3 regions of the Streptomyces sp. NPDC056144 genome follow, and region 1 is predicted to be linked to each of the others. Evidence: riboswitches for the same ligand, from Rfam matches in the RefSeq annotation. Region 1 holds a riboswitch; each other region holds the start of a gene.
The links. A riboswitch is a leader RNA that binds a small molecule or an ion and turns the genes downstream of it on or off. The one in region 1 is predicted to bind cyclic di-AMP.
Positions count from the first base shown of each region.

Region 2: another riboswitch for cyclic di-AMP. It lies ahead of ACFC0Z_RS24610 (transglycosylase family protein); the one in region 1 lies ahead of ACFC0Z_RS21675 (M23 family metallopeptidase).
Region 3: another riboswitch for cyclic di-AMP. It lies ahead of ACFC0Z_RS14635 (M23 family metallopeptidase); the one in region 1 lies ahead of ACFC0Z_RS21675 (M23 family metallopeptidase).

Region 1 is NZ_JBHJVF010000006.1:481,457-491,489, forward strand. Features, by position in the region: gene ACFC0Z_RS21630 (DUF1254 domain-containing protein) at 1-554, opposite strand, end outside; gene ACFC0Z_RS21635 (sigma-70 family RNA polymerase sigma factor) at 658-1,581, opposite strand; gene ACFC0Z_RS21640 (rhodanese-like domain-containing protein) at 1,817-2,311, shown strand; tRNA gene ACFC0Z_RS21645 (tRNA-Met) at 2,386-2,459, shown strand; gene ACFC0Z_RS21650 (MerR family transcriptional regulator) at 2,572-3,312, shown strand; gene ACFC0Z_RS21655 (hypothetical protein) at 3,434-3,883, shown strand; gene ACFC0Z_RS21660 (PLP-dependent cysteine synthase family protein) at 3,958-5,019, shown strand; gene ACFC0Z_RS21665 (MDR family MFS transporter) at 5,016-6,281, shown strand; gene ACFC0Z_RS21670 (PP2C family protein-serine/threonine phosphatase) at 6,372-7,583, shown strand; cyclic di-AMP (ydaO/yuaA leader) riboswitch at 7,796-7,960, shown strand; gene ACFC0Z_RS21675 (M23 family metallopeptidase) at 7,972-9,210, shown strand; gene ACFC0Z_RS21680 (aldo/keto reductase) at 9,269-10,033, shown strand, end outside.
Region 2 is NZ_JBHJVF010000008.1:193,267-203,299, forward strand. Features, by position in the region: gene ACFC0Z_RS24595 (globin domain-containing protein) at 1-125, opposite strand, end outside; gene ACFC0Z_RS24600 (cytochrome P450) at 180-1,439, shown strand; gene ACFC0Z_RS24605 (transglycosylase family protein) at 1,570-2,754, shown strand; cyclic di-AMP (ydaO/yuaA leader) riboswitch at 3,012-3,182, shown strand; gene ACFC0Z_RS24610 (transglycosylase family protein) at 3,186-3,992, shown strand; gene eno (phosphopyruvate hydratase) at 4,268-5,554, shown strand; gene ACFC0Z_RS24620 (septum formation initiator family protein) at 5,643-6,113, shown strand; gene ACFC0Z_RS24625 (DUF501 domain-containing protein) at 6,178-6,720, shown strand; gene ACFC0Z_RS24630 (exopolyphosphatase) at 6,717-7,637, shown strand; gene ACFC0Z_RS24635 (NAD(P)/FAD-dependent oxidoreductase) at 8,008-9,393, shown strand; gene ACFC0Z_RS24640 (class I SAM-dependent methyltransferase) at 9,612-10,033, shown strand, end outside.
Region 3 is NZ_JBHJVF010000004.1:122,148-132,180, reverse strand. Features, by position in the region: gene ACFC0Z_RS14650 (GNAT family N-acetyltransferase) at 1-864, opposite strand, end outside; gene ACFC0Z_RS14645 (HPr family phosphocarrier protein) at 1,051-1,332, shown strand; gene ACFC0Z_RS14640 (GntR family transcriptional regulator) at 1,476-2,159, opposite strand; gene ACFC0Z_RS14635 (M23 family metallopeptidase) at 2,293-3,075, opposite strand; cyclic di-AMP (ydaO/yuaA leader) riboswitch at 3,083-3,244, opposite strand; gene ACFC0Z_RS14630 (M16 family metallopeptidase) at 3,458-4,825, opposite strand; gene ACFC0Z_RS14625 (M16 family metallopeptidase) at 4,852-6,207, opposite strand; gene ACFC0Z_RS14620 (DNA topoisomerase (ATP-hydrolyzing) subunit A) at 6,389-8,848, shown strand; gene ACFC0Z_RS14615 (CobW family GTP-binding protein) at 8,924-9,994, opposite strand.

The DNA.
Region 1 (10,033 bases):
GCGGCCGTGTCGGTGTAGGTGGAGAGGGGGCGGAGCACGTACCGCTCCTGGATCGCCCGGAGCGCGGGCACGTCCTCGGGGCCCGCCAGGTAGGTGCGGCCGATGATGCCGACGAGGAAGGTGTCGGGACGCAGGACGCCCGCGATGCCCTCGGGGACCTCGCCGCGCCAGCCGGGGCCGGCGACGAGGTAGTCACCCGCGGCCTGGCCGGTCGTCCGGGAGCCGACGAAGCCGACGTACGTGGTGTCGAGGTCGTGCAGCGGGATGACGTAGTAGCGGTCGACGGCCGGTACGGAGATCACGTACGGCTCGGCGCGCAGGTCGAGCCAGCCGACGGAGTACGGGGTGTCGTTGTTCGGCGTCACGACGTCGGTGTTGTCCGGGGTGAACGGCTCCGAGTAGTGCCGGAAGCGGCCGAACCCGCCCACGTACCGGGGGTCGTCGGCGTCGATCGCCTGCGGGTACATCGTGCGGTAGTTGTCGAGGACCGGGAATCCCCAGATCCAGGCCTCGGCCGCCGTCCGGCGGGCCTCCTCGGGGGTCAGCTGCGTCACGGCGGCCACCTTTGCGGTACGGAGCGAGAGGGGATCAATTGATGCCAACTCGTACAAATTCGCACGAATGACCCCCTCTCGCACGCGCTGCGGCGCCCTCCCGTCACACCGCCCGCGCCAGCTCCTCCTCCGTCAGGCCGAGCGCGGCGAGCCGCTCCGGGTCCGCCAGGATCTGGAGCTCGACGATCCGGTCCCCTGCGACGGGATCGGCGGCGATCGTGAACGACATGAGGACGGCCGCGCGGCCGTCGACGACCGCCACGAACGCGGGCGCGCCGTTGGCCACGACCGGCAGCGACGCCTGCTTGAACCGCGCGTACGTGAGCGCCTGCGCGACGACCGCCTCGGCGCCCCTGACCAGCTTGGACGCGGCGGCGAGGAGCGTGCCGCCGTCCGCCCGGAGGACGACGTCGGGGTCGAGGACGGCGAGCAGCCCCCCGAAGTCCCCGCCGTTCGCGGCGGCGAGGAAGGCGTCCGCGATCTCGCGCTGCCGCCGCGCGTCGGGACCGGCGGCGGGGGACGCGTCCTGCACCCGCCGCCGGGCCCGGCTGGCGAGCTGGCGGGTGGCGGCCGGGGTGCGGTCCACGATCCGCGCGATCTCGTCGAAGGAGACGGCGAACATGTCGTGGAGCACGAACGCGAGCCGCTCGGCCGGCGAGAGGGTCTCCAGGACGACGAGGAGCGCGAGCCCGACGGACTCGGTGAGCTCGGCGGCGTGCTCCGGGTCGGTGCCCTCCGCGGCGCGGACGACCGGGTCCGGGACGTAGTACTCCAGCGGGTCCTCGCGCCGCGAGCCCCGGGAGCGCAGCATGTCGAGGCAGACGCGGCCGACGACCGTGGTCAGCCAGCCGCTCAGGTTCCCGACGGCGGAGACGTCGGCGCGGCTCAGCTTGAACCAGGTCTCCTGGACGGCGTCCTCGGCCTCGCTCACGGAGCCCAGCATCCGGTAGGCCACGGCCCTCAGGTGCCCCCGGTCGGCCTCGAACCGCCGGGCGAGCTGTTCTTTGTCGTCGCTGTCGCTGTCCATCTCCACGCGTCCCCGTTCTTCTTCGTGTCCGAAATGATCAGTTGTGATCATCGCCTGCGCGGGGCCTGCGCGGGGCCTGCACGGGGCCTGTGCGGGGAGGAAAGGGGTGGCGACGGTCCCGATACGTGAGATCCCCGCTCGCGCGGCGGGAACGCCCGGGATTCCCCGGCCGACGCCCTCGTCTGCCGTGGTTCCTCACTTCGTCCCGATGATCGTCGTCCGTAGATTTATGGCCATGACGACGACAACGCCGCAGGTCAACCCCGTACTCCGCACCGCGCCGGCCTCGCCCGCCGCCGCCGTCGCGTACTTCTCCGCCAGCCTCGCCTTCCACGCCGACGTCTCCGACGTGGCCTCCGCGCTCGCCACCGCGACCGCCGAGGGCACGGACCCCGGCTTCGTCGTCATCGACTCCCGCTCCACCGCCTCCTGGGACCAGGGCCACATCCCCGGCGCGATCCACCTGCCGACCGCGCTGATCGCCGAGCAGGCCGAGCAGCTCCTCGACCGGTCCGTCCCCGTCGTCACCTACTGCTGGGGCCCCGGCTGCAACGGCGCCACGCGCTCCGCGCTGGCCCTCGCCGAGCTGGGCTTCCAGGTGAAGGAGATGCTCGGCGGCTTCGAGTACTGGGTCCGCGAGGGCTTCGCGTACGAGACCTGGGAGGGCCCGGCGGAGAAGGCGGCGGACCCGCTGACGGCGCCGGTCGACTCGGACGACTGCGGCTGCTGAACGCGCCCGGCGAGGGCCGGACAGGAATGGATTTCGTGATCGCCCCACCCATGGCGTAGAGTCGTGTTTACCGACGCGGGGTGGAGCAGCTCGGTAGCTCGCTGGGCTCATAACCCAGAGGTCGCAGGTTCAAATCCTGTCCCCGCTACTCAGTAGCAACGAAGGCCCGGATCGTGAAAACGATCCGGGCCTTCGTCGTTCCCCGAGGCACTCGCGCGGCGCTTGACCTTGACGCGACGTCAAGATCTACCGTTTTCGTCATGGAGTGGTCGATCCAGGAGATCGCCAAGAAGGCCGGCACCACCAGCCGCACCCTCCGCCACTACGGCGAGCGCGGACTGCTGGAACCGAGCCGGATCGGCGCGAACGGTTACCGGTACTACGACGAGGCGGGGCTCGTACGCCTCCAGCGCATCCTGCTGCTGCGGGAGCTGGGGCTCTCGCTGCCCGCCATCGCCGAGGTCCTCGCGGGGCAGCGCGACACGTCCGCCGCCCTGCGGACCCACCTCGCCCTCCTGGAACAGGAACGCGAACGCATCGGACGCCAGATCGCGTCCGTGCGGACCACTCTCCACAAGACCGAGAACGGAGAAGAGCTCATGGCCGAGGACGTGTTCGACGGTTTCGACCACACGCGGTACGAGGGTGAGGTCACCGAGCGCTGGGGCCGCGAGGCGTACGAGAAGGGCGACCGCTGGTGGCGCTCGCTCGACGCCTCGGGGAAGAAGGCGTTCATGGACGAGCAGGCCGGGATCGCCCGCGACTTCGGGCAGGCCGCGCGGGACGGCCTCGCGGCCGGCAGCGACGAGGTGCAGGCGATCGCGCGCCGCCAGATCGCCTGGCTGTCGACGACGGTGACGCCGACGAAGGAGTACGTGATCGGGCTCGGCCAGATGTACGTCGACGACCCGCGCTTCACCGCGAACTACGACAAGCACGGCGAGGGCACCGCGCTCCTGGTCAGGGACGCCATGGCGGTCTACGCGGAGCGGAACCTCTAGGGCTTGTCCGCCCCTGTCGGGCTCCGCTGCCCGAAGTAAACGGTGGCCGAAACCGGGGCCGCCTCTTTGCGGGCGCCTCCCGCCCCACCGTAGCGTCGCCCGCACTGTGAGTGACCGACGCGTGAGTGACATGAGAATGAGCCGGCGGGCGCCCGCCGTGCTCGTCCTGCTCGCGCTCCTCGCCCTCGTCGTGAGCGTCTGCCACGGCTCGCACGGGCACACGCTGCCCGTCACGGGCACCACTACGACCGCGGCCACCGCACCCACCGCACCCACCGTGCCCACCGCGACCACCATCACGACTGTCGCCGTCGCCGTCGCCCCGGCTCCCGCGTTCCCGCACGGCTGCGGCAGCCCCGAGGACACCGGGTCCTACGACGCGCACCTCCCCGCGCTGACCGCGCAGACCGCCTCCCCGCAGGGCGCCGCGCCCGACGCCGGCGGAGCCGTACCCCCGTCGTACGCGGCGGACCTCCGTACCGACCCCCGCGCGCGCTGCGTCCGGGGACGGGCGGGCCCCGGCCCCGAGCCGGGCCGACTGCTCATCGCCCTCGGGGTGGACCGGAACTGAGCCGGGTCCCGGGCGGGACGTTCTCCCGCCGCGCGCGACCTGTTCCTCCGGCGCCCTCCCAAGGACGTATCACCATGAGCAAGCTGCTCCTCGGCAACACCCTGCCCATCGCCGTGCAGACCGTCGGCAACACCCCCGTCCTGTGGACGGACGACGGCTACTGGGCCAAGCTCGAAGGCTTCAACTTCGGCGGCATCAAGGACCGCGCCGCCCTCCACATGGTCGAACAGGCCCGTCGGCGCGGGGAGCTGCGGCCCGGCGCGCCGATCGTCGAGTCGACCTCCGGGACCCTCGGTCTCGGCCTCGCCCTCGCGGGCGTCCTCCACGGCCACCCCGTGCACGTCGTCACCGACCCGGGCCTCGAACCGATCGTCGAGCGGATGCTCGTCGCCCACGGCGCCCGGGTCCACGTCGTCGCCGACCCCCACCCCCAGGGGGGCTGGCAGCAGGCCCGGATGGACCGCGTCACCGAACTGCTCCTGAGCCTCGACGGGTCCTGGTGGCCCAACCAGTACGGGAACCCCGACAACTGCGACGCCTACGCCGGGCTCGCCGCCGAACTCTCCGACCAGCTCGGCCGGATCGACGTCCTCGTCTGCGCCGTCGGCACCGGCGGCCACTCCGCCGGGATCTCCCGCGCGCTGCGCGCCGGCGGCAGCCCCGCCCTGGAGCTCGTCGGCGTGGACTCCGTACGCTCCACGGTCTTCGGCCTGCCGGCGGGGGAGCGGCTGATGCGCGGTCTCGGCTCCTCGATCCACCCGGCCAACGTGGACCACGGCGCTTTCGACGAGGTCCACTGGGTGGCCCCGGCGGAGGCGGTACGGGCGGCCCGCCGCCTGGCCTCGCGGCAGTTCGCGACCGGCGGCTGGAGCGTGGGCGCGGTCGCGCTGGTCGCCGGGTGGCTGGCCAGGACCCGGCCGCGCGGGACGCGGATCGCGGCCGTCTTCCCCGACGGGCCGCAGCGGTACTTCGACACCGTCTTCAACGACGAGTACTGCGCGGCGCACGGGCTCCTCGACGGTCCCGTACGGGAGGACCCGGAGGCGTACGAGCCGGGGGCGCCGGTCGAGGCGTGGACGCGGAAGGTCCTGGAGCGCAAGCCGTCGGAGCGCGCGGTCTCGGAGCGGACCACGTGACCACGACGACCACTCAGGGGCGTACTCCGCCCAAGGGCGGCATCTGGAAGCAGACCCGCTCCTTCGACCCCGCCGTGCGGCTGCTCTTCCTCAACCAGCTGACCATCAACCTCGGCTTCTACATGCTCATGCCCTACCTGGCCGCGCACCTCGCGGACGGGCTCGGCATGGCGGCCTGGGCGGTCGGGCTCGTCCTCGGCGCCCGCAACCTCTCCCAGCAGGGCATGTTCCTGGTGGGCGGCGCGCTCGCCGACCGCTTCGGCTTCAAGCCGCTCATCGTCGCGGGCTGCGCCCTGCGGACCGTCGGCTTCGGGGCCCTCGCCTTCGCGCAGTCGCTGCCGACGCTGATCGCCGCCTCCCTCGCGACCGGGCTCGCGGGGGCGCTCTTCAACCCGGCGGTACGGGCCTGCCTCGCGGCGGAGGCGGGGGAGGAGCGCCGGGTGGAGGCCTTCGCCCTCTTCAACGCCTACTACCAGGCGGGCATTCTGCTCGGGCCGCTCGTCGGGGTCGCCCTGACAGGGGTGTCGTTCCGGCTGACGTGTCTGGTCGCGGCGGTGCTGTTCGCCGGGCTCACCCTCGTACAGCTGCGGTTCATGCCCGTGCGGAGCGCCCCTGAGCCGCGGTCGGCGCCGGACGGGCGGGGGCAGTTCCGTACGGTCCTCTCCCACCGCACCTTCTGGCTGTTCTCGCTCGCGATGACCGGCTCGTACGTCCTGTCCTTCCAGGTCTACCTGGCGCTGCCGCTCGCCGCCGGGGACACGGCCGGCGGTGGCGTCTGGCTCACCACCGCCCTCTTCGTCGTCTCCGCGCTGGTCGCGCTCGCCGGCCAGCTGCGGATCACGGCCTGGTGCCGCCGCCGGCTGAGCCGCGAGCGGTGTCTCGTCCTCGGGCTCGCCCTGATGGGCGGGGCGTTCCTCGTCCCGGCGGCGCTGGGGCGGGGCGCGGTGGGGCTGCTGCTGTGCGCGGCGGTCCTGGCCGTGGCGAACGCGGTGCTCTACCCGTACGAGATGGACACGGTCGTCGCCCTCGCCCGGGGCCGCTGGGTGGCCACCCATTACGGGCTCTACAACACGGTCTGCGGGATCGGCATCACCCTCGGGAACCTGGGGACGGGCGCGCTGCTCGACGTCACCGGCTGGTCCGCGGCGCCGTGGCTCGCGCTGTGCGCGGTCGGCCTGGGGTGCGCGGGGGCGCTGGCGCTCCTCGCCCGGGGCGGGCGCCTCGGGGACGGACGCCCCCGGGACGCGCGGCTCGCCGGGTAGTACGCCCAGTCGGCCGCGCGGAGGTCGCCGCCGGGTGCGGCGGCGGCCACCCTGGGAGGACGCGGTACGACACCGGGCAGGAGAGCACAGGTGGGGCACCCCCAAGGACCGGCGGGCGGCGGTTGGCTCCGTACGGACGGCGGCAAGGACGGCCGCCCGTACGGCGGCGCCCGGCGCTTCCTCCGCGCGCTGCCCCCGCTGATCATCGTGGGCGGGGTCGTCTTCGACGTGATGACCCCGCCCACGTACACCGCCGCCCCGCTCTTCTCCGCCGCCCCGCTGATCGCCGCGCCCTTCTTCTCGACGCTCACGACCCTGCTCACCGGCATCGCCGCCGTCCTCGCCTCCGTCGGCCTGCACCTCTACAACGGCACCGCCGACGAGATCCCCTCGCTGACCGAGACCCTGACGGTCCTCACCGTCTCGGCGCTCGCGATGCTCATCAACCGGGTCGTGCGCCTCAGCGGCGAACGGCTCGCGTCCGCGCGGGTCATCGCGGAGACCGCGCAGAAGGCGGTGCTCCCCGCGCCCGCCGAGCGGATCGGCGGGCTCCAGTGCGCGGCCCGGTACGAGGCGGCGCAGGCGGACGCGTTCATCGGCGGCGACCTGTTCGCCGTCCAGGACACCCCGCACGGGGTGCGGCTCGTCGTCGGTGACGTCCGGGGCAAGGGCATGGACGCGGTCGAGGCCGTGGCCGTCGTCATCGGCGCGTTCCGCGAGGCGGCCGAGCAGGAACGGAGCCTGGAGGGCGTCGCGCTCCGGCTGGAGCGGGCGCTGACCCGCGAGGGCACCCGGAGGGACGGGCTCGACGCCTTCGAGGGGTTCACGACGGCGGTCCTCGCCGAGATCCCGAAGACGGAGGGCCCGTCGGGAGAGGGTGCGACCGTACGCATCGTCAACCGTGGCCATCCGCCGCCGCTGCTCCTGTACGTGGACGGGAGCCTGGACGTCCTGGATCCGGCGGAGCCGGCGCTGCCGCTCGGCATGGGCGAACTGGCGGCCTGGCCGGACCGGTCCGAGGAGCACCCGTACCCCCGGGGCGCGACGCTCCTCTTCTACACGGACGGGCTCTCGGAGGCGCGGAACGCGGAGGGCGTCTTCTACGACCCGGCGCGGCGGCTCGCGGGGCGGATCTTCCCGGGGCCGGAGGAGCTGCTCGACGCGCTCGTGGACGACGTACGGCTCCACACGGGCGGCGAGTCGACGGACGACATGGCGCTGCTCGCGCTGAGCCGCCCGGCGACGGGGCAGCCGGAGCGGCGGCGGACGATGCCGGTGGTCCCGCCCGGTGACCATGGGTAGTCGAAGGGTGTCACTGCGATAACAATTGACATACCGTCAGATCGCGGAGGTGTGGAGCCGGGCGGGGATCCCCTTTCTGAAGGGGGGTCAACTCGGGCGATACCCCACTAATTCAATGAACGATCACCCGGAACGGCTTGGAATCGGGACCCCGTGTCTATTAACGTTCGATAACGCAGCGCGGTCGTCCCAGCCGTCGCAAGAGACGGCACCGTGCGCACGCGCCGAATCCCGAAAGGGAACCGGGGAACCACCACTTGGGGTGAATCGAGCCCATTCGCACCCGTGCGGAACACGCACCCGTGCGACCGGGCCCGTAGGAGACCTTCCTGCTCCGAACCCGTCAGCTAACCCGGTAGGCGAGAAGGAAGGAAAGGAGCGCGCCCCCGTGGCGTCCAACACTCCCGCACCCGAAGTCCCCTTCGACGCCTTCGGTGGTGGTGCGGGTCCCGCCGCCCCGGACACCGAGTGGAACCCCACCGAGGGATCCCTCCGCGCCGAGAGCCGCTCCGGCGGCCGGCACCGCGTCGTCAAGCAGCGCTCCAACTTCGCCCGCTCCTCCACCGTCCTCGGCGTCGGCGTGATCGCCGCCGTCGGCGCGGGCGGCCTCGCCACCGCGCAGGACAAGCCCCCGGTCTCGATAGCCCTCCCCGACCTGCCGGACCTGCACCTCCCGGAAGCCGAGGACCTCCCCGGCGTCGGAGAGTTCTTCGCCGACGACGAGCAGGGCAAGAGCGGCTCGAACGGCTCGAACGGCTCCGGGAACTCCACCGGCGCGACCGGCAACGCGAACCCGCTCACCGCCGCCACCTACGTCACCCCGGCCGCCGAGCGCACCGCCGCCGGCCCCGCCTCGGACGCCGACACGGCCGCCCGGGCCGGCGCGGCCACCGCGAACGTCGCCACCGCCGCCACCTTCACCCCGCCCGCGCAGCCCACGGCCGGCACCGTCGACGCGGGCGAGATCCTGCGCACCCGCATCCTCCAGCAGGCCGAGCAGCAGCAGGCCGAGGCCGACGCGGCCGAGAAGGCCGAGGCCGAGCGCCTCGCGGCCGAGAAGGCGGCGACGGAAGCCGCGGCGGCCGAGGCGGAGGCGGAAGCCAAGGCCAAGGCCAAGGCCGAAGCGGAGGCCAAGGCGGAGGCCGAGCGGATCGCCGCCGAGAAGGCCGAGGCCGAGCGGATCGCGGCGGAGAAGGCGGAGGCCGCCCGCCTGGCGCAGCTCGCCGCCAGCTACTCGCTGCCCCTCTCCTCGTACAGCCTCACCGCCACCTACATGCAGTCCGGCTCCATGTGGTCCTCCGGCTACCACACCGGCCTCGACTTCGCCGCGCCCACGGGCACGCCGCTGAAGGCGGTCCACGGGGCCACCGTGAAGTCGGCCGCGTGGTCCGGCTCGTACGGCTACCGGATCGTCCTGGAGCTGGAGGACGGCACCGAGGTCTGGTACTGCCACCTCTCGTCGATGCTGGTCAGCGCGGGGCAGACGGTGGGCACCGGCGAGACGATCGGCCGCGTCGGCGCCACCGGCAACGTCACCGGCGCCCACCTCCACATGGAGGTCCACACGGCGGGCGGCGACGGCATCGACCCGGCGGCCTGGCTCCGCTCCAAGGGCCTGACGATCTGAGCCGAGGCTCCTCTCCCCGTACGGAATAGCCCCGGCGGCGCGGGCAGTTGATCACACCATGACGACTCTCCGCCCGCTGGGCGCTTCCGACCTCCACGTCTTCCCGCTCGCCCTCGGCGGCAACGTCTTCGGCTGGACCTCAGACGAGGCCGAGTCCTTCGCCGTCCTCGACGCGTACGTCGCCGCCGGCGGCAACTTCGTCGACACCGCCGACATGTACTCCTCCTGGGCCGAGGGCCACGAGGGCGGCGAGTCCGAGGCGGTCATCGGCCGCTGGCTGGCCTCCCGCGGCAACCGCGACGACCTCGTCATCGCGACCAAGGTCGGCGCCCACCCCCGCTACAAGGGCCTCGCCGCCACCACGATCAAGGGCGCCGTCGAGGAGTCGCTCCGCCGCCTCGGCACCGACCACATCGACCTCTACTACACGCACTTCGACGACGAGACGGTCCCGGTCGAGGAGATCGTCACCGCGCTCGACCAGCTCGTGAAGGACGGCAAGGTGCGGGCCGTCGCCGCCTCCAACATCTCCCCGGAGCGGCTGCGCGCCTCCCTCGACTTCGCGGAGGCCGAGGGCCTCGCCCGGTACGTGGCGCTCCAGCCGCACTACAACCTCGTGTCGCGCGAGACGTACGAGGGCCCGCTGCTCGACACCGTCGCGGAGGCCGGACTGTCCTCCGTGCCGTACTTCGGTCTCGCCTCCGGCTTCCTCACCGGCAAGTACCGCCCGGGCGCCACGGTCGACAGCGTCCGCGCCGACGGCGCCGCCCAGCACCTCGCCACGGACCGCGGCCAGGCCGTGCTGTCCGCGCTCGACGAGGTC
Region 2 (10,033 bases), on a different contig from region 1:
TCCTCGGGGAAGAGCTCGCGTACTCCCGGGTTGTGCCAGAAGAGGTGCGAGTAGAAGAACGTGACGGCGTGTTCGGCCCGTCTCTCGACGATCGCGAACGTACTTCTGAGCAGCTGGGGGTCCACTGACAAGAATCTAGGGCACGGCGGGATCACGCCGATCGCGGGTACGGTCGTCGGGTGAGCACCGTGCCTGTCCCGCCGCCCGCCCCCGAGCTCTTCACCTGGGAGTTCGCGAGCGATCCGTATCCCGCCTACGCCTGGCTGCGGGAGCACGCCCCCGTGCACCGGACGAAGCTGCCGAGCGGGGTCGAGGCCTGGCTCGTGACGCGGTACGCGGACGCCCGGCAGGCCCTGGCGGACCAGCGTCTCTCGAAGAACCCGGCGCACCACGACGAGTCCCCGCACGCCAAGGGGAAGACGGGCATCCCCGGCGAGCGCAAGGCCGAGCTGATGACCCACCTGCTGAACATCGACCCGCCGGACCACACCCGGCTGCGGCGGCTCGTGTCGAAGGCGTTCACCCCGCGCCGGGTCGCGGAGTTCGCGCCGCGCGTGCAGGAGCTGACCGACCGGCTCATCGACTCCTTCGTGGAGAAGGGGAGCGCCGACCTCATCCACGAGTTCGCCTTCCCGCTCCCCATCTACGCGATCTGCGACCTGCTGGGTGTGCCGCCCGAGGACCAGGACGACTTCCGGGACTGGGCCGGGATGATGATCCGGCACGGCGGCGGGCCGCGCGGCGGGGTCGCCCGGTCGGTGAAGAAGATGCGGGGCTATCTCGCGGAGCTGATCCACCGCAAGCGGGAGGAGCCCGGCGACGACCTGATCTCGGGGCTCATCAAGGCCTCCGACCACGGCGAGCACCTCACGGAGAACGAGGCCGCCGCCATGGCCTTCATCATCCTCTTCGCCGGTTTCGAGACGACCGTGAACCTCATCGGCAACGGCGTCTACCAGCTGCTGCGCCGCCCCGAGGAGCGCGAGCGGCTCCAGGCCTCGATCGCGGCGGGGGAGACCGGGCTCCTGGAGACGGGCGTCGAGGAGCTGCTGCGGTTCGACGGCCCGGTCGAGATGGCGACCTGGCGGTACGCGACGCGGGCGCTGACCATCGGCGGGCAGGAGATCCCGGCGGGCGACCCGGTGCTCGTCGTCCTCGCCGCCGCGAACCGCGACCCGGAGCGCTTCACGGACCCGGACGTCCTCGACCTCTCGCGGCGGGACAGCCAGCACCTGGGGTACGGGCACGGGATCCACTACTGCCTGGGGGCGCCGCTCGCCCGCCTGGAGGGGCAGACCGCGCTCGCGACGCTGCTGACTCGCCTGCCGGACCTGCGACTTGCCGCCGATCCGAACGAACTGCGGTGGCGCGGCGGGCTCATCATGCGGGGATTGCGCACGCTTCCGGTGGAATTCTCCCCTTCTGGGCGTATTGGGTGAAACACTGGGCTAGTTGACGGTTCGTCAGAACTGTGATCTTCGCGTGATCGGGGCTCCACCGACTTGTGACGAGCGTTCGAATGCCGCTACGTTTCCCGGCAACCTCAGCCGTCACGCGAAAGGCCTCCCTATGCGCTCCGGGAACGGACGACACCGCCGCCCCCGTCAGGCCCCCGCCCTCGTCGTCGCCGCGGGCGTGACCGGGTCCGCCATGGCGCTGCCGCTGCTCGCCACCGGCTCCGCGTCCGCCGCCGACGCCGCCACCTGGGACCGGGTCGCCGAGTGCGAGTCCGGCAGCCAGTGGAGCGCGAACTTCGGCAACGGGATGTACGGCGGTCTCCAGTTCACCCAGGAGAGCTGGGAGCGGAACGGCGGCCTCGCCTACGCGCCCAGCCCCGACCTCGCCAGCCGCGCGCAGCAGATCGCGGTCGCCGACAAGGCGTTCGTCGCCGGCGGCACGGACTGGGCGACCTGCGCGCCGATCGCGGGCCTGAAGAAGGACGGCAAGGCCACCGGGGTCGACCCGGGCCCGGCCACGCCCGCGGAGAGGTCCACGGGGCCCGTGGCGGAGTCCAACCGGACCTCGGGGGCGCCGTCGGCGGCCACGGCGACGCCTTCTGACACCCCCTCCACCGGTACGTCCGCCGGTACGCCGTCGGGCGCGGGCTCCCGTACGCCGGTGACCCCGGAGCGCTCGGTCGCCCCCGCGATCCCCGTCACGCCCGTGACGCCCGCCACCCCCGACGCCTCGGCCACGCCGGACTCCCCGGCGACGTCCGTCACCCCGGGCACGTCCACCCCGCCTGCCACGCCCGGCACGCCCGGCACTCCTGGCACGGGGAAGCCCTCGGACCCCGACGCGCCCGGCACGCCCACCGCCCCGGTCGCGCCCGACGCCTCCGTGACGCCCGTCGCCCCCGGGGCGCCCACCACGCCCGTAACGCCCGGTACGCCCGAATCGCCCGGCGTGTCTCCGGGTGACGCCGCGTCGGTCGCGCCCGGCACCGGCAAGCACCGGGGGGAACCCGCCCCGGAGGAATCCGGCACAACGGACAAGACCGGCACGGCGGACGTGGCGCGGTCCGCGACTGACGCGTCGAAGGATTCGGGCACAACGGACAGTCAGGGCGCTTCGGACGCGTACACGGTGCGACCGGGTGACAACCTGTCGGAGATTGCACAGGAGAACGAACTCCCCGGCGGCTGGAACGCCCTCTACGACGCCAACCGCGGGACGGTGGGGGCCGATCCGGACCACATCCTTCCTGGTCAGAGCCTCGACCTGACGGTCGGTTCGGAGTCGAAGGGGGAGTAGTTCGCGGCTGTATGTCCGGATTTGGGTAAGTGAGACATGGGTCTCTTCACCCCAACTGGCGTGTCACTACCGCGAACTTTGCTTCCGTCACCTCCCACCTGCGCAAACACCCCCCGCCGGAGGGCAAGTAGGGGCGATTTTTCCGCAATGTCGCCCTTTGAGCTTCCGGCGGGCTTGTGCCTATGGTCGTAACCGCTCGCCACCGCGGGCCCCGTCGACCGAAACGCCGAATCCTGCCGTCGGTCGAGGGAACAGTCGTCGCGCAAGCGCCGAAGGCAGGAGTGGGGGACCCAAGGTAAGTGCCGGTCCCGGCCGTTGAGAGACGGCCGAGAACGGCTTGGGGTGAAGCCGCGTGCAAGGACACGCGGCCGGGCAACTTTCCGGCCCGAACCCGACAGCTCACCTCACAGGCGTCGGTGAGGAGAATCCCCATGCTGTTTTCCGCCAAGGGCAAGCACCGTCGTCCCTCCAAGGCCACCCAGGTCGCCGCTCTCGTCGGCGTGACCGGCGTCGCCGTCGCCGCCCCGCTGATGACCGCGGGCACCGCCTCGGCCGCCACCGCCTCCGAGTGGGACCGCGTCGCCGCGTGCGAGTCCGGTGGCAACTGGTCCATCAACACGGGCAACGGCTACTACGGCGGCCTCCAGTTCTCGCCGTCCACCTGGGCCGCGTACGGCGGCACCGCCTACGCCCCGACCGCCAACCAGGCGTCGAAGTCCGCGCAGATCGCCGTCGCCGAGAAGGTTCTCGCGAGCCAGGGCAAGGGCGCGTGGCCGAGCTGTGGCGTGGGTCTCTCCGGCGCCTCGTACTCCGGCGGCTCGTCGAGCTCCTCCAGCTCTTCCAGCTCCTCCAGCTCGTCCTCGAACTCGGGCTCCTCCTCCTACTCCAAGAAGAGCTCCTCCTCTTCTTCGAGCAGCTCCAGCAGCTCGAACGGCTACACCAAGAAGCGCACGGCCGAGCAGCCGACCACCCGCAGCGAGCAGCGCCAGGCCCCGAAGCAGTCGACGCAGCAGTACGCCGCGCCGAAGGCCTCCGCCAAGAAGACCGTCACCACCCCGACCGGCCAGACGGTCAAGAAGGGCGACGGCGAGTACACGGTCAAGGCCGGCGACACGCTCAGCAAGATCGCTCAGGCGCAGGGCGTCACGGGCGGCTGGGCCAAGCTCTTCGACCTGAACAAGGACATCGTCGACAACGCCGACCTCATCTACGTGGGTCAGCAGCTCCACCTGAAGTAAGTCTGACGACGACTCCGCGGTGACCACCCCGGTCCGGCGCGCCCTTCCCCCGTGCGCGCCGGACCGGGGTTCTCCTTTTTCCGGGGCATTCGCCGATTACTGTCCAGTAATTCTCGGGTCCTTCGTCCCGACATGCCCACCCTTGGGCCCTTTTTCGTCCCAGGGGGCGGGCGCACGGCTGGCCGGAGCCCCGGAGACGGTTAGGCTCTTGTCGCAAGGCCAAGCGACCCTGCACCGGACCTTGCGTCACATCCAGCGTCACATCCCAGAAGGAGATGCTCGTGCCGTCCATCGACGTCGTCGTAGCCCGGGAAATCCTGGACTCCCGAGGCAACCCCACGGTCGAGGTCGAGGTCGGCCTCGACGACGGCAGCACCGGCCGTGCTGCTGTTCCGTCCGGCGCCTCCACCGGTGCCTTCGAGGCCATCGAGCTCCGCGACGGTGACCCGAACCGCTACCTCGGCAAGGGTGTCGAGAAGGCCGTCCTCGCCGTCATCGAGCAGATCGGCCCGGAGCTCGTCGGCTACGACGCCACCGAGCAGCGCCTGATCGACCAGGCCATGTTCGACCTGGACGCCACCGAGAACAAGGGCTCGCTCGGCGCGAACGCCATCCTCGGCGTCTCGCTCGCCGTCGCGCACGCCGCCTCCGAGGCGTCCGACCTCCCGCTCTTCCGCTACCTGGGCGGCCCGAACGCGCACCTGCTGCCCGTTCCGATGATGAACATCCTCAACGGTGGGTCGCACGCCGACTCCAACGTCGACATCCAGGAGTTCATGATCGCCCCGATCGGCGCGGAGTCCTTCTCCGAGGCCCTTCGCTGGGGTGCGGAGATCTACCACACGCTCAAGAGCGTGCTGAAGCGCAAGGGCCTCTCCACCGGCCTCGGCGACGAGGGCGGCTTCGCCCCGAACCTCGAGTCGAACCGCGCCGCCCTCGACCTCATCGTCGAGGCCATCAAGGAGGCCGGCTACGCCCCCGGCACAGATGTCGCGCTCGCGCTCGACGTCGCCGCGTCCGAGTTCTACAAGGACGGCAAGTACGAGTTCGAGGGCAAGTCCCGCTCGGCCGCCGAGATGACCGAGTACTACGAGGAGCTCGTCGCCGCGTACCCGATGGTCTCCATCGAGGACCCGCTGTTCGAGGACGACTGGGCGGGCTGGAAGGTCCTCACCGACAAGCTGGGCGCCAAGGTCCAGATCGTCGGCGACGACCTCTTCGTCACCAACCCGGAGCGTCTGGCCCGCGGCATCGAGGAGGGCACCGCGAACGCCCTCCTGGTCAAGGTCAACCAGATCGGTTCGCTGACCGAGACCCTCGACGCCGTCGAGCTCGCCCAGCGCAACGGCTTCAAGTGCATGATGTCCCACCGCTCCGGCGAGACCGAGGACGTCACCATCGCCGACCTCGCCGTCGCCGTGAACTGTGGCCAGATCAAGACCGGCGCCCCGGCCCGCTCGGACCGCGTCGCCAAGTACAACCAGCTCCTGCGCATCGAGGAGATCCTCGATGACGCCGCGGTCTACGCCGGCCGCAGCGCCTTCCCGCGCTTCAAGGGCTGAACACAGCCCTAGGCAGTTCCGTACGTCCCCGTACTCGGTCCCGTACCGTGTGCGGGGACGTACGTATGAACAGGGGAGGCGACCTGACATGGCCGTGAAGGACCGGGACCGGTTCTCGACCGCTACCCGGATCAAACTGCTCGGCGAGCAGACCGCGGCCCGTGTCTACCGTTCGCAGACCCGGCGGCAGGCCCGCCGCTCCCGGCTCACCGGGCGCGCGGCCTTCCTCGCCCTCGTCGTCTGCTCCCTCGTCGTGGCGCTCGCCTACCCGATGCGGAGCTACGTCTCCCAGCAGGGCGAGATCGCCGACCAGGAACGCAGGGCCGCCGAGACCGCGCAGCGCGTCGAGGAGCTGAAGGACGAGAAGGCCCGCCTCCAGGACCCGGCCTACGTCCGGCGCCTCGCCCGGGAACACCTGCACTACGTGCTCCCCGGCGAGACCGGCTTCACCGTGAACGACCCCGACGCGGAGCAGCGGCCCCGCGCCGGCCAGGAGGCGGCGGACCGCCCCTGGTACGACAACCTCTGGGACGGCGTCGACAAGGCCGACAGGCCCTGAGACCCCCCGCCCTCCCCGGCACCCCCTCCGCGACAGACCCTTGCAAGGCAGACAGGCAGCAGACATGGAAACGCCCCCTCCGCAGACCGACCGCACCGAGCCCACCGCGACGGACATCGAGGCCTTCGAGCTCCAGCTCGGCCGCCCGCCGCGCGGCCTGCGCGCCATCGCGCACCGCTGCCCGTGCGGCCAGCCGGACGTCGTCGAGACGGCGCCCCGGCTCCCCGACGGCACCCCCTTCCCGACCACGTACTACCTGACGTGCCCCAAGGCGGCCTCGGCCATCGGCACGCTGGAGGCCAACGGGGTCATGAAGGAGATGCAGGCCCGGCTCGCCACCGACCCGGAGCTCGCCGCCGCCTACCGCGCCGCGCACGAGGACTACATCGCGCGCCGTGACGCGATCGAGGTCCTGGAGGGCTTCCCGAGCGCCGGCGGCATGCCGGACCGGGTCAAGTGCCTGCACGTCCTCGTCGGCCACTCGCTGGTCGCGGGCCCGGGCGTGAACCCGTTCGGCGACGAGGCGCTCGCGATGCTGCCGGAGTGGTGGGCCAAGGGCGCGTGCGTGACCCCGTGCGGCGAGAAGAAGGAGGGCGAGGAGCAGTGACCCGAGTCGCCGGAATCGACTGCGGTACGAACTCCATCCGCCTCCTCGTGGCGGACCTCGACCCGAAGACGGGCGACCTCGTCGAGCTGGACCGCCGGATGACGATCGTCCGGCTCGGCCAGGGCGTCGACAAGACCGGGCGGCTCGCCCCCGAGGCCCTGGAGCGCACCTTCGCGGCCTGCCGCGCGTACGCCGAGGTCATCGAGGAGTTCGGCGTCGGCACCGACCGGCTCCGCTTCGTCGCCACCTCCGCCTCGCGCGACGCGGAGAACCGCGAGGAGTTCGTGAACGGGGTCGTGGAGATCCTGGGCGTCGAGCCCGAGGTCATCACCGGCGACCAGGAGGCCGAGTTCTCCTTCACCGGCGCCACCGGCGAGCTGCACGGCGACGACCTGCGCCTGGTCGTGGACATCGGCGGCGGCTCGACCGAGTTCGTCGTCGGCAACCGGCACGTCGAGGCGGCCCGCTCCGTCGACATCGGCTGCGTCCGGCTCACCGAGCGGCACGTCCGCCACGACCCGCCGACCGCCGAGGAGGCGGAGGCGATCCGCGCCGACGTGCGGGCCGCCCTCGACCTGGCCGCCGAGACCGTGCCGATCACCTCGGCCGAGACCCTCGTCGGCCTCGCCGGCTCGGTCACCACGGTCGCCGCGATCGCGCTCGGGCTCACGGAGTACGACTCCACGAAGATCCACCACGCCCGGATCTCCGCCGCCCAGGTCGCCGAGGTCGCCGACCGGCTCCTCGCCTCCACCCACGACGAGCGGGCCGCGATCCCGGTCATCCACCCCGGGCGGGTGGACGTGATCATCGCCGGTGCGCTCGTCCTGCGCGAGATCGTCGAGCGGGTCGGCGCCTCCGAGGTCGTCGTCAGCGAGCACGACATCCTCGATGGGATCGCCCTATCCGTCGCATAGTGGGCACCTATCGAGCCCTCCGGCGGCACCCCGCCGGGAAAGGTTCGTGAAGTTCTTCACAAGGAAAAGGGCCCTGATGGCGCTCGAGGAGGGTCTTTAGGCCCTCCGGGGGGCGCCTCGGGGCCCTTTCGCAGGCTCCGGGCCCACTTCGCTCGCTGTTTCCATCGTGTGAACGCACCTGGCCTCCGGGGGTTACGGAGGGCTCTCCAGGCCAGGCCACGAGGGGTGAACAACGTTCGCGACCGCACCTCGGTTCCTTTGCGGGACCATGACCTGGATCACGTGGGCGGCGGAGTGTAGCAGAGGTGTGCGCGGAGCTTGTGAAGGGGCGCACGAGCACCCCCCTCGGACGGGGTGGATACTCGATCCCATGAGCACCACGGAGCGTCCCAGGATCCTCGTAGTAGGCGGCGGGTACGTAGGCCTGTACGCAGCTCGGCGCATCCTCAAGAAGATGCGCTACGCGGAAGCGACCGTCACGGTCGTCGACCCGCGGTCGTACATGACCTACCAGCCCTTCCTGCCCGAAGCCGCCGCCGGCAGCATCTCGCCGCGTCACGTCGTCGTCCCGCTGCGACGCGTCGTCCGCGGAGCCGAGGTGCTCACCGGCCGGGTCACCACCATCGACCAGGACCGCAAGGTCGCCACGATCGCGCCGCTCGTCGGCGAGGCGTACGAGCTGCCGTTCGACTACCTGGTCATCTCGATGGGCGCGGTCTCCCGCACCTTCCCGATCCCCGGCCTCGCCGAGCAGGGCATCGGCATGAAGGGCATCGAGGAGGCCATCGGCCTGCGCAACCACGTCCTCGAGCAGCTCGACAAGGCCGACTCGACCACCGACGAGGAGGTCCGCCGCAAGGCGCTGACCTTCGTCTTCGTCGGCGGTGGCTTCGCCGGCGCCGAGACGATCGGCGAGGTCGAGGACATGGCCCGCGACGCCGCGAAGTACTACACGAACGTGTCCCGCGAGGACATGCGCTTCGTGCTCGTCGACGCCGCGGACAAGATCCTCCCCGAGGTGGGCCCCAAGCTCGGCCAGTACGGCAAGGAGCACCTGGAGTCCCGCGGCATCGAGATCTACCTCGAGACCTCCATGGACTCGTGCGTCGACGGCCACGTCGTGCTGAAGAACGGCCTCGAGGTCGACTCCAACACGATCGTCTGGACCGCCGGTGTGAAGCCGAACCCGGCGCTCTCCCGCTTCGGTCTGCCGCTCGGCCCCCGCGGCCACGTGGACTGCAACGAGAAGCTCCAGGTCAACGGCATGGACCACGTCTGGGCCGCGGGCGACAACGCGCAGGTCCCGGACCTGGCCGCGATGAAGGCCGGCGTCCCGCGCGAGCGCGCCTGGTGCCCGCCGAACGCCCAGCACGCCCTGCGTCAGGCCAAGGTCCTCGGCGACAACGTCGTGGCCGGCATGCGCGGCTTCCCGCAGAAGGACTACAGCCACGCCAACAAGGGCGCGGTGGCCGGTCTCGGTCTGCACAAGGGCGTCGCCATGATCGTCATGGGCAAGGTGAAGATCAAGCTCAAGGGCCGTCTCGCCTGGTACATGCACCGTGGCTACCACGGCATGGCGATGCCGACCTTCAACCGCAAGATCCGCGTCTTCGCCGACTGGACCCTCGGCATGTTCCTCAAGCGCGAGGTCGTCTCGCTCGGCGCCATGGAGACGCCGCGCGAGGAGTTCTACGAGGCCGCCAAGCCCGCTCCCGCCCCGGCCGCGCCGGCGCAGGAGAAGGCCAAGGCTTCCTGAACACCGGTCAGCACCACTTAGCACCACCCAGCAGTACCCAGAGCAGTACACGCAAGGCCGTAAAAGGGCCGTCCGCCATCCGTGGTGCGGACGGCCCTTCGCGTGTTTTCGGCCATGAGTCACGAGGCGTCGCGCTGCGTCGGGAAGGGAATCCTCCACGGAGGGTGTTCCCTTGGTGACGAGCATTTCTGGGGCACGAGATCACGGAGGTGTGCATCATGGCCGACGCCGCGTCGCGGCTGACGACCCTCGCCGAGGAGCTTCTCGGCGGACCGCTCCCGGTGCGACTGCGGGCCTGGGACGGCAGCGAGGCCGGACCCGCCGGGGCCCCGGTCCTGATCGTCCGCGACCGCCGCGCCCTGCGACGGATGGTCTGGAAGCCCGGTGAACTCGGCCTCGCCCGCGCCTGGGTGGCCGGCGAGATCGACGTCGAGGGCGATCTGTACGAGGTCCTCGACCATCTCTCGGGCCTCCTCTGGGAGCGCCCCGGCGAGACCGGAAGCCGCTTCGCCGCGCTCCGGGACCGGGTGGCCGACCCCCGCGTCCGTACCGCCGTCCGCAGCCTGCTCCGGCTCGCCGGACCCCTGCCGCCCCCGCCGCCGCCCGCCGAGGAGATGCGCGGCCGCACCGGCAGCCGCCA
Region 3 (10,033 bases), on a different contig from region 1:
GACCCGTTCGGCGGGGACGGCGACGATCGCGAGGTCAACGGGTTCGCCGATGGCGCCGACGGAGGGGTGGGCGGGGACGCCGCCGATGGTGCCGGTCCCGTCGGTGAGCGCCGCGTTCACCGCGTACACCCGGCCGGTGAATCCGCCGTCGAGCAGGTCGCGCAGGACGGTCCTGCCGACCCCGCCGGGCGCGCGGCCGGCGCCGACGACGGCGACGGACCGGGGGGTGAGGAGCCGCTGGACGGACCGCGCCTCCGCGCGCTGTTCGCGGGCGCGCTGGACGGCGAGGGAGCGGTCGGTCGGTTCGAGGTCGAGGTGGAGGCGGACGGAGCCGTCCTCGAAGCTGCGCTTCTGGGTGTACCCGGCATCCGTGAAGACCTTGATCATCTTGGTGTTGGCGGGCAGCACCTCGGCGGCGAAGCGGCGGATGTCCCGCTCGCGGGCGACGGCCGCGATGTGTTCGAGGAGTGCGGAGGCGACGCCGCGGCCCTGATGGGCGTCCTGGACGAGGAAGGCGACCTCGGCCTCGTCGGCGGGTCCTGAGGCGGGCATGCCCCGGTCGTCGATGCGGTCGTAGCGGACGGTGGCGATGAACTCGCCGCCGACGGTCGCGGCGAGGCCGACGCGGTCGACGAAGTCGTGGTGGGTGAAGCGGTGGACGTCCTTGGCGGAGAGCCGCGGGTAGGGCGCGAAGAAGCGGTAGTACTTCGACTCGTCCGAGACCTGCTCGTAGAAGCTGACCAGCCGGTCGGCGTCGTCGGCGGTGATGGGCCTGATCCGCGCGGTGCCGCCGTCCCGGAGCACCACGTCGGCCTCCCAGTGATCGGGATAGGCGTGCTCCGACTGCTCCGAGGCGCTCTGCATGAGGTCAGCCTAAGGGCGGTACGGCTTGGCGGCATCGGTCGCGTCGCGCGTGCGCGACGGGCTGACGACGGGCAAGGTGGGGAGGGCCGAAAGGCGGTCCGATCCGGGCCGAAGGTCGGCATGAGCACCGCGCATCCCGTGAGAGACTGGTCTAGACAACCCGCTTGAGACTCGAAGGGCAACACCATGGCTGAGCGCCGCGTCAACGTCGGCTGGGCCGAGGGCCTGCACGCCCGCCCCGCGTCCATCTTCGTCCGTGCCGCCACGGCTTCCGGCGTGCCGGTGACGATCGCCAAGTCCGAGGGCACCCCCGTGAACGCCGCGTCCATGCTCGCGGTGCTCGGCCTGGGTGCGCAGGGCGGCGAGGAGATCGTTCTCGCTTCCGACGCCGAGGGTGCCGAGACCGCCCTCGACCGCCTCGCGAAGCTGGTCGCCGAGGGTCTGGACGAGCTCCCCGAGACCGTCTGATCCGGACTTCGCACGACGAATGGCCCGGCCGCCGGAATTCCGGCGGCCGGGCCATTCGCATTTCACGGCACCGTTTTCAGGCAGCAGGAAAAGACCGGCGCGAATAGCGGTCCGATCACTCTTCTTTGTATACGGCGCACACGTTAATTCCGACCGCTCGCCGTGTTGACGGCATGTTGCGAAACCCTCACACGGCCGTCTTCCGGCTTTTTGAGCCGGTGCAGCCCGAGCGTGCGTTCCGCGTGCAGCGCGGTCAGCGCCCTGGCCCGTTCGGCGTCGCCGCGCGCGACCGCGTCCACGATCGCGCCGTGCTCCGCCCAGGCCTCCACCGGCTTGGCCGGCTGGTCGACCGCGTACATCCAGGCGATCTTGTGCCGCAGCTGGGTGAGCAGCGCCGTCAGGGCGGGGCTGCCGGAGGCCTGCGCGAGCGTCTCGTGGAACCAGGCCCCGAGCGCGCGCAGATCCTCGCCCTGGCCGCGCCTGGCCCGCTCCTGCCCCAGCCTGACCAGGCCCCGCAGCACCTTGAGGTGCGCCTCCGTACGCCGCTGCGCGGCTCTGGCGGCGCCCAGCGGTTCGAGCAGCGCCCGCATGTCGAGGAGGTCGGCCGCCTCCTGCACGGTGGGTTCGGCGACGTGGGCGCCGGCGTGCCGCCGGGTGACGACGAAGCCCTCGGACTCCAGGGTGCGCAGGGCCTCGCGGACCGGGACACGGGAGACCCCGTAGCGGCGGGCGAGCTGTTCCTCGGTCAGCCGACCTCCCCGCTCGAAGACGCCCGAGACGATGTCGTCCCGGATCGCCGTGCATACCGATTGCGCGGGAACGCGCATGACCGACCTCCGCTTTCTTCCGCGAGAGTCCGACTCTATTGCAGCGGAGCGGAAATTCCGATGCCCCCTGTGAATTCAAAAAGCCCCGGCTCGGTACGAGCCGGGGCTTTCGTGACGCGGAACGCGCGAGGTGTCAGAGGCTGACGCCGCGGGCGCGGAGGTACGTGATGGGGTTGATGTCCGAGCCGTACTCGGCACCCGTCCGGGCCTCGAAGTGGAGGTGCGGGCCGGTCGAGTTGCCGGTCGAGCCTGAGATGCCTATCTGCTGGCCCGGCTCGACGGTCTGGCCGACGTAGACCCCGATGGACGAGAGGTGCCCGTACTGGGTGTACGTGCCGTCGTTCATCTGGATGACGATGTTGTTGCCGTACGCGCCGCCCCAGCCGGCCTCGACGACGGTGCCGGAGCCGACGGAGACGACGGTGCTGCCGTAGGCGGCGTGGAAGTCGATGCCGGAGTGGCTGCCGGAGGACCAGAGCGAGCCGCCGGTCTTGTAGCCGGTGCTCACGTACGAGCCGGCGACGGGGAGCTGGAAGGTGGCGAGGCGGCGGCGCTCGGCCTCGCGGGCGGCGCGCTCGCGCTCCTCGCGGACCTCCTTGGCGCGGGCCTCCGCCTTGCGCTTGGCCTCGGCGCGGGCCTTGGCCTCGGCCTTCGCCTTGGCGACGGCCTCGAAGGCCTCCTGCTCCTGGGCGGCGGCCTGGGCGTTGATCCGGTCCGCGAGGGAGTCCTCGGTGACCACCTGGGTCAGGCCGGTGTCCTCGGCGGAGCGGTTGTTCCCGTCGGCGGCGAGTGCCGGGGAGGCGAGGGTTCCGATGACGCCGGTGGTCGCGAGCGTCGCGACGCCCGCTATCCCCGCGCTGCGGCGAGCCATCCGGCTCGTCCCACGATGCTTCCCGGTGGCACGGGTGAACGCCAAGGCTGTTCCTTTCCTTCCTTCTCGCCTACCGGGTTAGCTGACGGGTTCGGAGCAGGAAGGTCTCCTACGAGCCCCTCCGTCGGTGACGAAGGCGCCCGATTCACCCCAGGGACTGTGGGTCCCCGGCTCCCCAGGCTCGCGCCTGACGGGGACTCGGCGATGACTGTCCGTCGCCGCGGGTGCGGCACGTACTACTGCCGGACAGCCGTCCCGACGCTATGCGGACCGTCTTCCCCGCACCAAACAGACACGCCTGTTTGTAAGACATGCCACAGGTCATACTGTCGACTTGTTCCCTATTCGGACATAACGGAAGGCCCCGACGGAACCAGGTCGAAACCAGGGCGTCGGGGCCTCCGTTGGCCGTCCGGCGAGCGAGCTGTCAGCCCGTCACCACCGTGACCTCGCCGATCCCGAGCGCGCGCACCGGCTCCGCGATCCGCGCCGCGTCGCCCACGAGGACGGTGACGAGCCGGTCCACCGGGAAGGCGTTGACCACCGCGGCGGTCGCCTCGACCGTGCCCGTCTCGGCCAGACGCGCGTACAACCGGGCCTGGTAGTCGTCCGGGAGGTGCTGCTCGACCTGGTCGGCGAGCGTCCCGGCGACCGAGCCGGCCGTCTCGTACTTGAGCGGGGCCACGCCCACGAGGTTCTGCACGGCGGTCTCGCGCTCGCCGTCGGTGAGGCCCTCGGCGGCGAGGGTCCGCAGCACCTTCCACAGGTCGTCAAGTGCCGGACCCGTGTTGGGGGTGTCGACCGAGCCGCTGATCGCGAGCATCGAGGCACCGCGCCCCTCGGCGTCGGAACGCAGCACCTGCCCGAAGGCCCGCACGCCGTACGTGTAGCCCTTCTCCTCGCGCAGGACCCGGTCGAGCCGGGAGGTGAGCGTGCCGCCCAGGCAGTACGTGCCGAGGACCTGCGCCGCCCAGGCGCTGTCGTGACGGTCCGGACCGATCCGGCCGATCAGCAACTGGGTCTGGACCGCGCCGGGCCGGTCCACGATGACGACCCGTCCGCTGTCGTCGGCGGTGATCGGCGGCATCGGCAGCGGCTCGCCGGGCCCGCCCGTCCAGGCGCCCAGCGTCTCGGCGAGGAGCTTCTCCAGGTCGACACCGGTCAGGTCGCCGACGATCACTGCCGTGGCGGTGCTGGGCCGGAGGTGGGCCTCGTAGAAGGCGCGGACCGCGGCGGCGTCGATCGCCTTGACGGTCTCCTCGGTGCCCTGGCGCGGCCGGGACAGCCGCGACTCGGCCGGGAAGAGCTCCTTGGAGAGCTGCTTGGCCGCGCGCCGCGCCGGGTTGGCCGCCTCGTGCGGGATCTCGTCGAGCCGGTTGGCGACGAGCCGCTCGATCTCCTCCTCCGGGAACGCCGGGGAGATGAGCGCCTCGGAGAGCAGCCCGAGCGCCTTGGGCAGCCGGGAGACCGGGACCTCCAGGGAGACCCGTACGCCCGGGTGGTCGGCGCCCGCGTCGAGCGTCGCGCCGCAGCGCTCCAGCTCGGCCGCGAACTCCTCGGCGCTGTGCTTGTCCGTGCCCTCGGAGAGCGCGCGGGCCATGATCGTGGCGACGCCGTCGAGACCGGCGGGCTCCGCGTCGAGCGGGGCCGGCAGGAAGATCTCCACGGCGACGACCTGCTGGCCGGGGCGGTGACTGGTCAGCACCGTCAGGCCGTTGGGCAGGCTGCCGCGGTCCGGGGCCGGGAAGGCCCAGGGCCTGGCCTCGCCGGGCGTCGGCCGCGGGTGGAAGTCCATGCTCGTCAAAGACGTGGCGGCGTCGGTCACTGGTCCGCTCCTTCTTCCTCGGCTGCGCCGTCCTCGTCGCTCTGTTCGGTGGCCACCGGCTCGTAGACCAGCACCGCGCGGTTGTCGGGGCGCAGCTTGGCCGCGGCGACCTCGCGCACCTCGTCGGCGGTGATGTCGAGCACCCGGTCGACGGCGGTGAGGGCGAGCTGCGGGTCGCCGAACAGGACGGCGAACCGGCACAGTTCGTCGGCGCGGCCCGCGACCGTGCCGAGCCGGTCGAGCCACTCGCGCTCCAGCTGCGCCTGCGCGCGCTCCATCTCCTCGGGCGTGGGGCCCTCGGCGGCGAAGCGGGCGAGCTCCTCGTCGACGGCCGCCTCGATCTGCGGGACCTCGACGCCGCCGGACGTCTTGACGTCCAGCCAGCCCAGCGAGGGCGCCCCCGCGAGCCGCAGCAGGCCGAAGCCCGCGGCCACCGCCGTACGGTCGCGGCGGACCAGGCGGTTGTGCAGCCGGGAGGACTCGCCGCCGCCGAGGACCGTCAGGGCCAGGTCGGCGGCGTCGCACGCGCGCGTGCCGTCGTGCGGCAGGCGGTAGGCGGCCATCAGCGCGCGGGCCGGGACCTCCTCCTCGACGACCTCACGGAGCTGCTCGCCGATGGTCTCGGGCAGCTCGCCGGAGCGCGGCTCGGGCTTGCCGTCGTGGCCGGGGATCGAGCCGAAGTACTTCTCGACCCAGGCCAGGGTCTGCTCCGGGTCGATGTCGCCGACCACGGACAGCACCGCGTTGTTCGGCGCGTAGTACGTACGGAAGAAGTTCCGCGCGTCCTCCAGCGTCGCCGCGTCGAGGTCGGCCATGGAGCCGATCGGCGTGTGGTGGTACGGGTGGCCCTCGGGGTACGCGAGGGCCGTCAGGCGCTCGAAGGCCGTGCCGTACGGCACGTTGTCGTAGCGCTGGCGGCGCTCGTTCTTGACGACGTCCCGCTGGTTCTCCATGGACTCGTCGTCCAGGGCCGCGAGCAGCGAGCCCATGCGGTCGGCCTCCAGCCAGAGCGCCAGCTCCAGCTGGTGGGCGGGCATGGTCTCGAAGTAGTTGGTGCGCTCGAAGCTCGTCGTGCCGTTGAGCGAGCCGCCCGCGCCCTGCACCAGCTCGAAGTGGCCGTTGCCGTGGACCTGCTTCGAGCCCTGGAACATCAGGTGCTCGAAGAGGTGGGCGAGGCCCGTGCGGCCCGCGACCTCGTGGCGCGAGCCGACGTCGTACCAGAGGCAGACCGCGGCGACCGGGGTCAGGTGGTCCTCGGACAGCACCACGCGCAGGCCGTTCGCCAACCGGTGCTCGGTCGCTGTCAGGCCGCCGGAGCCGGCCTCGGCCGTGGCCGTGTGACCCATGGGCATGTACGTCCCTTCGATCGCGATGTGAAAAAGTCCTGCCACTGTATGCAAGCGCGCCGACACCTCGCGAAGTTCCCGTACGGACGGGATGTCCCTCTTCCGGGTCGCGGTCGGCGTTGTCGGTGGCACGGTCCACAATGGTCCGCGTCAGATCAACCATGTTGGTGAAGGAGCCGCAGCCGCGATGGCCCGCCGCAGCACGAAGACACCGCCGCCGGACGACGCGTTCGAGGAGAGGATCCTCGACATCGACGTCGTCGACGAGATGCAGGGCTCCTTCCTCGAGTACGCGTACTCGGTGATCTACTCGCGCGCGCTCCCCGACGCCCGCGACGGCATGAAGCCCGTCCAGCGACGCATCGTCTACCAGATGGGCGAGATGGGGCTCCGTCCCGACCGCGGATTCGTCAAGTGCGCCCGCGTCGTCGGCGAGGTGATGGGCAAGCTCCACCCGCACGGCGACGCGTCGATCTACGACGCCATGGTCCGCATGGCACAGCCCTTCTCCATGCGGCTCCCCCTCGTCGACGGCCACGGCAACTTCGGTTCCCTCGGCAACGACGACCCGCCGGCCGCCATGCGGTACACCGAGTCGCGGATGGCCCCGGCCGCCCTGCTCATGACCGAGTCCATCGACGAGGACACGGTCGACTTCTCGCCGAACTACGACGGCCAGGAGCAGGAGCCGGTCGCGCTCCCCGCCGCGTACCCGAACCTGCTGGTGAACGGCGCGTCGGGCATCGCGGTCGGCATGGCGACCAACATGCCGCCGCACAACCTCGGCGAGGTGATCGCGGCCGCCCGGCACCTGATCCGGCACCCGAGCGCCGACCTCGAGACGCTCATGCGGTTCGTCCCCGGCCCCGACCTGCCCACCGGCGGCCGGATCGTCGGCCTGTCCGGCATCAAGGACGCGTACGAGTCGGGCCGCGGCTCCTTCAAGATCCGCGCCACGGCGACCGTGGAGAACGTCACGGCGCGCCGCAAGGGCATCGTGGTGACCGAGCTGCCCTTCACGGTCGGCCCCGAGAAGGTCATCTCCAAGATCAAGGACCTCGTCGGCTCCAAGAAGCTCCAGGGCATCGCGGACGTCAAGGACCTCACCGACCGCAACCACGGCCTGCGTCTCGTCATCGAGATCAAGAACGGCTTCGTGCCGGAAGCGGTCCTGGAGCAGCTCTACAAGCTGACGCCGATGGAGGAGTCCTTCGGCATCAACAACGTGGCACTGGTCGACGGCCAGCCGCTCACGCTCGGCCTCAAGGAGCTCCTCGAGGTCTACCTCGACCACCGCTTCGACGTGGTCCGGCGCCGCTCCGAGTTCCGCCGCACCAAGAAGCGCGACCGTCTCCACCTGGTCGAGGGCCTGCTCGTGGCGCTCCTCGACATCGACGAGGTCATCCGGATCATCCGGGAGAGCGACAACTCCGCGCAGGCCAAGGAGCGCCTGATGGAGCGCTTCTCGCTGAGCGAGATCCAGACGCAGTACATCCTGGACACCCCGCTGCGCCGCCTCACCAAGTTCGACCGCCTGGAGCTGGAGACCGAGAGCGACCGGCTCAACGGCGAGATCGACGAGCTGACCGGGATCCTCGACTCCGACACCGAGCTGCGCAAGCTGGTCTCGGCGGAACTGGCCGCGGTCGCGAAGAAGTTCGCCACCGACCGGCGCACGGTCCTGCTCGAATCGGCCGGCGCGCCCGTCGCCGCCGTCTCCCTCGAAGTCGCCGACGACCCCTGCCGCGTCCTGCTCTCCTCGACCGGCCTCCTGGCCCGTACGGCGACGGGCGAGCTCCCCGCCGCCGACGAGGACGCCAAGCGCAGCAAGCACGACGTGATCGTGTCCGCGGTGGCGGCCACCCAGCGAGGCGACGTCGGCGCGGTGACCTCCGCGGGCCGGCTGCTCCGCCTGGCCGTGATCGACCTGCCGCAGCTCCCGGACACCGCGAGCGCACCGAACCTCGCGGGCGGCGCGCCGCTCTCCGAGTTCCTCTCCCTGGAGGCGGACGAGACGGTGGTCTGCCTGACCACGCTCGACGAGTCCTCCCCCGGCCTCGCGCTCGGCACGCTCCAGGGCGTGGTCAAGCGCGTGGTGCCGGACTACCCGGCGAACAAGGACGAGCTGGAGGTCATCACCCTCAAGGACGGTGACCGGATCGTCGGCGCGACCGAGCTGCGCACGGGCGAGGAGGACCTGGTCTTCATCACCTCCGACGCCCAGCTCCTGCGCTACCAGGCCACGCAGGTACGGCCCCAGGGCCGGCCGGCCGGCGGCATGGCGGGCATCAAGCTGACGGCGGGCGCCGAGGTGATCTCGTTCACGGCGGTGGACCCGGCGGCGGAGGCCGCGGTGTTCACCGTGGCGGGCTCCACGGGCACGCTGGTCGGCGCGGAGGGTACGTCGGCGAAGCTGACGCCCTTCGACCAGTACCCCCGCAAGGGCCGCGCGACCGGCGGTGTCCGCTGCCAGCGCTTCCTGAAGGGCGAGGACGTCCTGATCCTGGCCTGGGCGGGCGCCACGCCGGCCCGTGCCGCGCAGAAGAACGGCACCCCGGTCTCCCTCCCGGAGCCGGACCCGCGCCGGGACGGCTCGGGCACGCCGCTGCCGCACCAGGTCGACGTGGTGGCGGCCCCGCCGAACTGACCGAGCGGGACCCCTGCGTTCCCCGGCCGTGCGGCCGGGGTCACGCAGGGGTCTTCGCGTTCCCCGGCCGCGAGGTCAGAAGAGCATGCCGTCCGGGCCCTCCTGCTGGTCGGTCTCCCGCACGTACCGCAGGACGCCCCACATGGCGTGCTCGTCGGGGGCGTCCTGCGGCCCGTTCTGCTCGCAGGCGGCGAGCTCCTTGCGGAGCCCGGCGGCGTCGATGCCGGAGCCGATCAGGACGAGCTGGGTGATCCGCTCCTCACCGGCGGGCCACGGCTCGGGGTAGAAGCGCAGGAAACGGCCGACCGCGTGCACGGCGTACCGGTTCACCGGGTCGGCGGCGCCGAAGTCGACGAAGCCCTTGATCCGGTAGAGCCCCTCGGGCCGGGAGTCCAGGAACGCCATCAGCCGACGCGGGTGGAGCGGGGCGGAGGCCGCCAGCGAGACGGTCTCGTACGCCGCGTGCGGGTGGGCGGCGTGGCCGTCCTCGTCATCGGAGCCGTACAGGATGTCCTCGATGGACATCTGGCCCTCGATCTCGCCCTCGGGGACGACCCGGTCGAAGAGCAGCTCCGGGTCGATCCGCCCGTGGGAGGCCTCGACGACGGCGGCCTTCCCGACGAGCCCCCCGACGGTCTCGCGCACGTCGAGCAGTGCCGCTTCCCCGACCCGGTCGGCCTTGTTCACGACCACGAGGTCGGCGATGGCGAGGTGCCGGTCGGTCTCGGGGTGCCGTCGCCGGGTGTCGTGGAACTCGGCCGCGTCGACGACGAGGACGAGCCCGCCGTAGACGATCCGCTCGTTCTCGCTGGCGAGCACCATCCGGACCAGCTCCTGCGGCTCCGCGAGCCCGCTGGCCTCGATGACGATCACGTCGAGCCGGGACTCGGGGCGGGTGAGGACCTCCAGGTACTCGTCCAGCTCGCTCGCGTCGACCGCGCAGCACAGACACCCGTTCCCGAGCGACACGGTCGACCCGACCTGCCCGGCGACGGTCATCGCGTCGATCCCGATGTCCCCGAAGTCGTTGACCATGACCCCGATACGGGTCCCCCGGGCCTGGCGCAGCAGGTGGTTGAGGAGTGTCGTCTTCCCGGCCCCGAGAAACCCGGCGAGGACGACGACGGGGATCTGCTGCGTGGTCAAGGGTGGCGCCTCCGGTAGAACGTTCCTCCCCACGGGGGT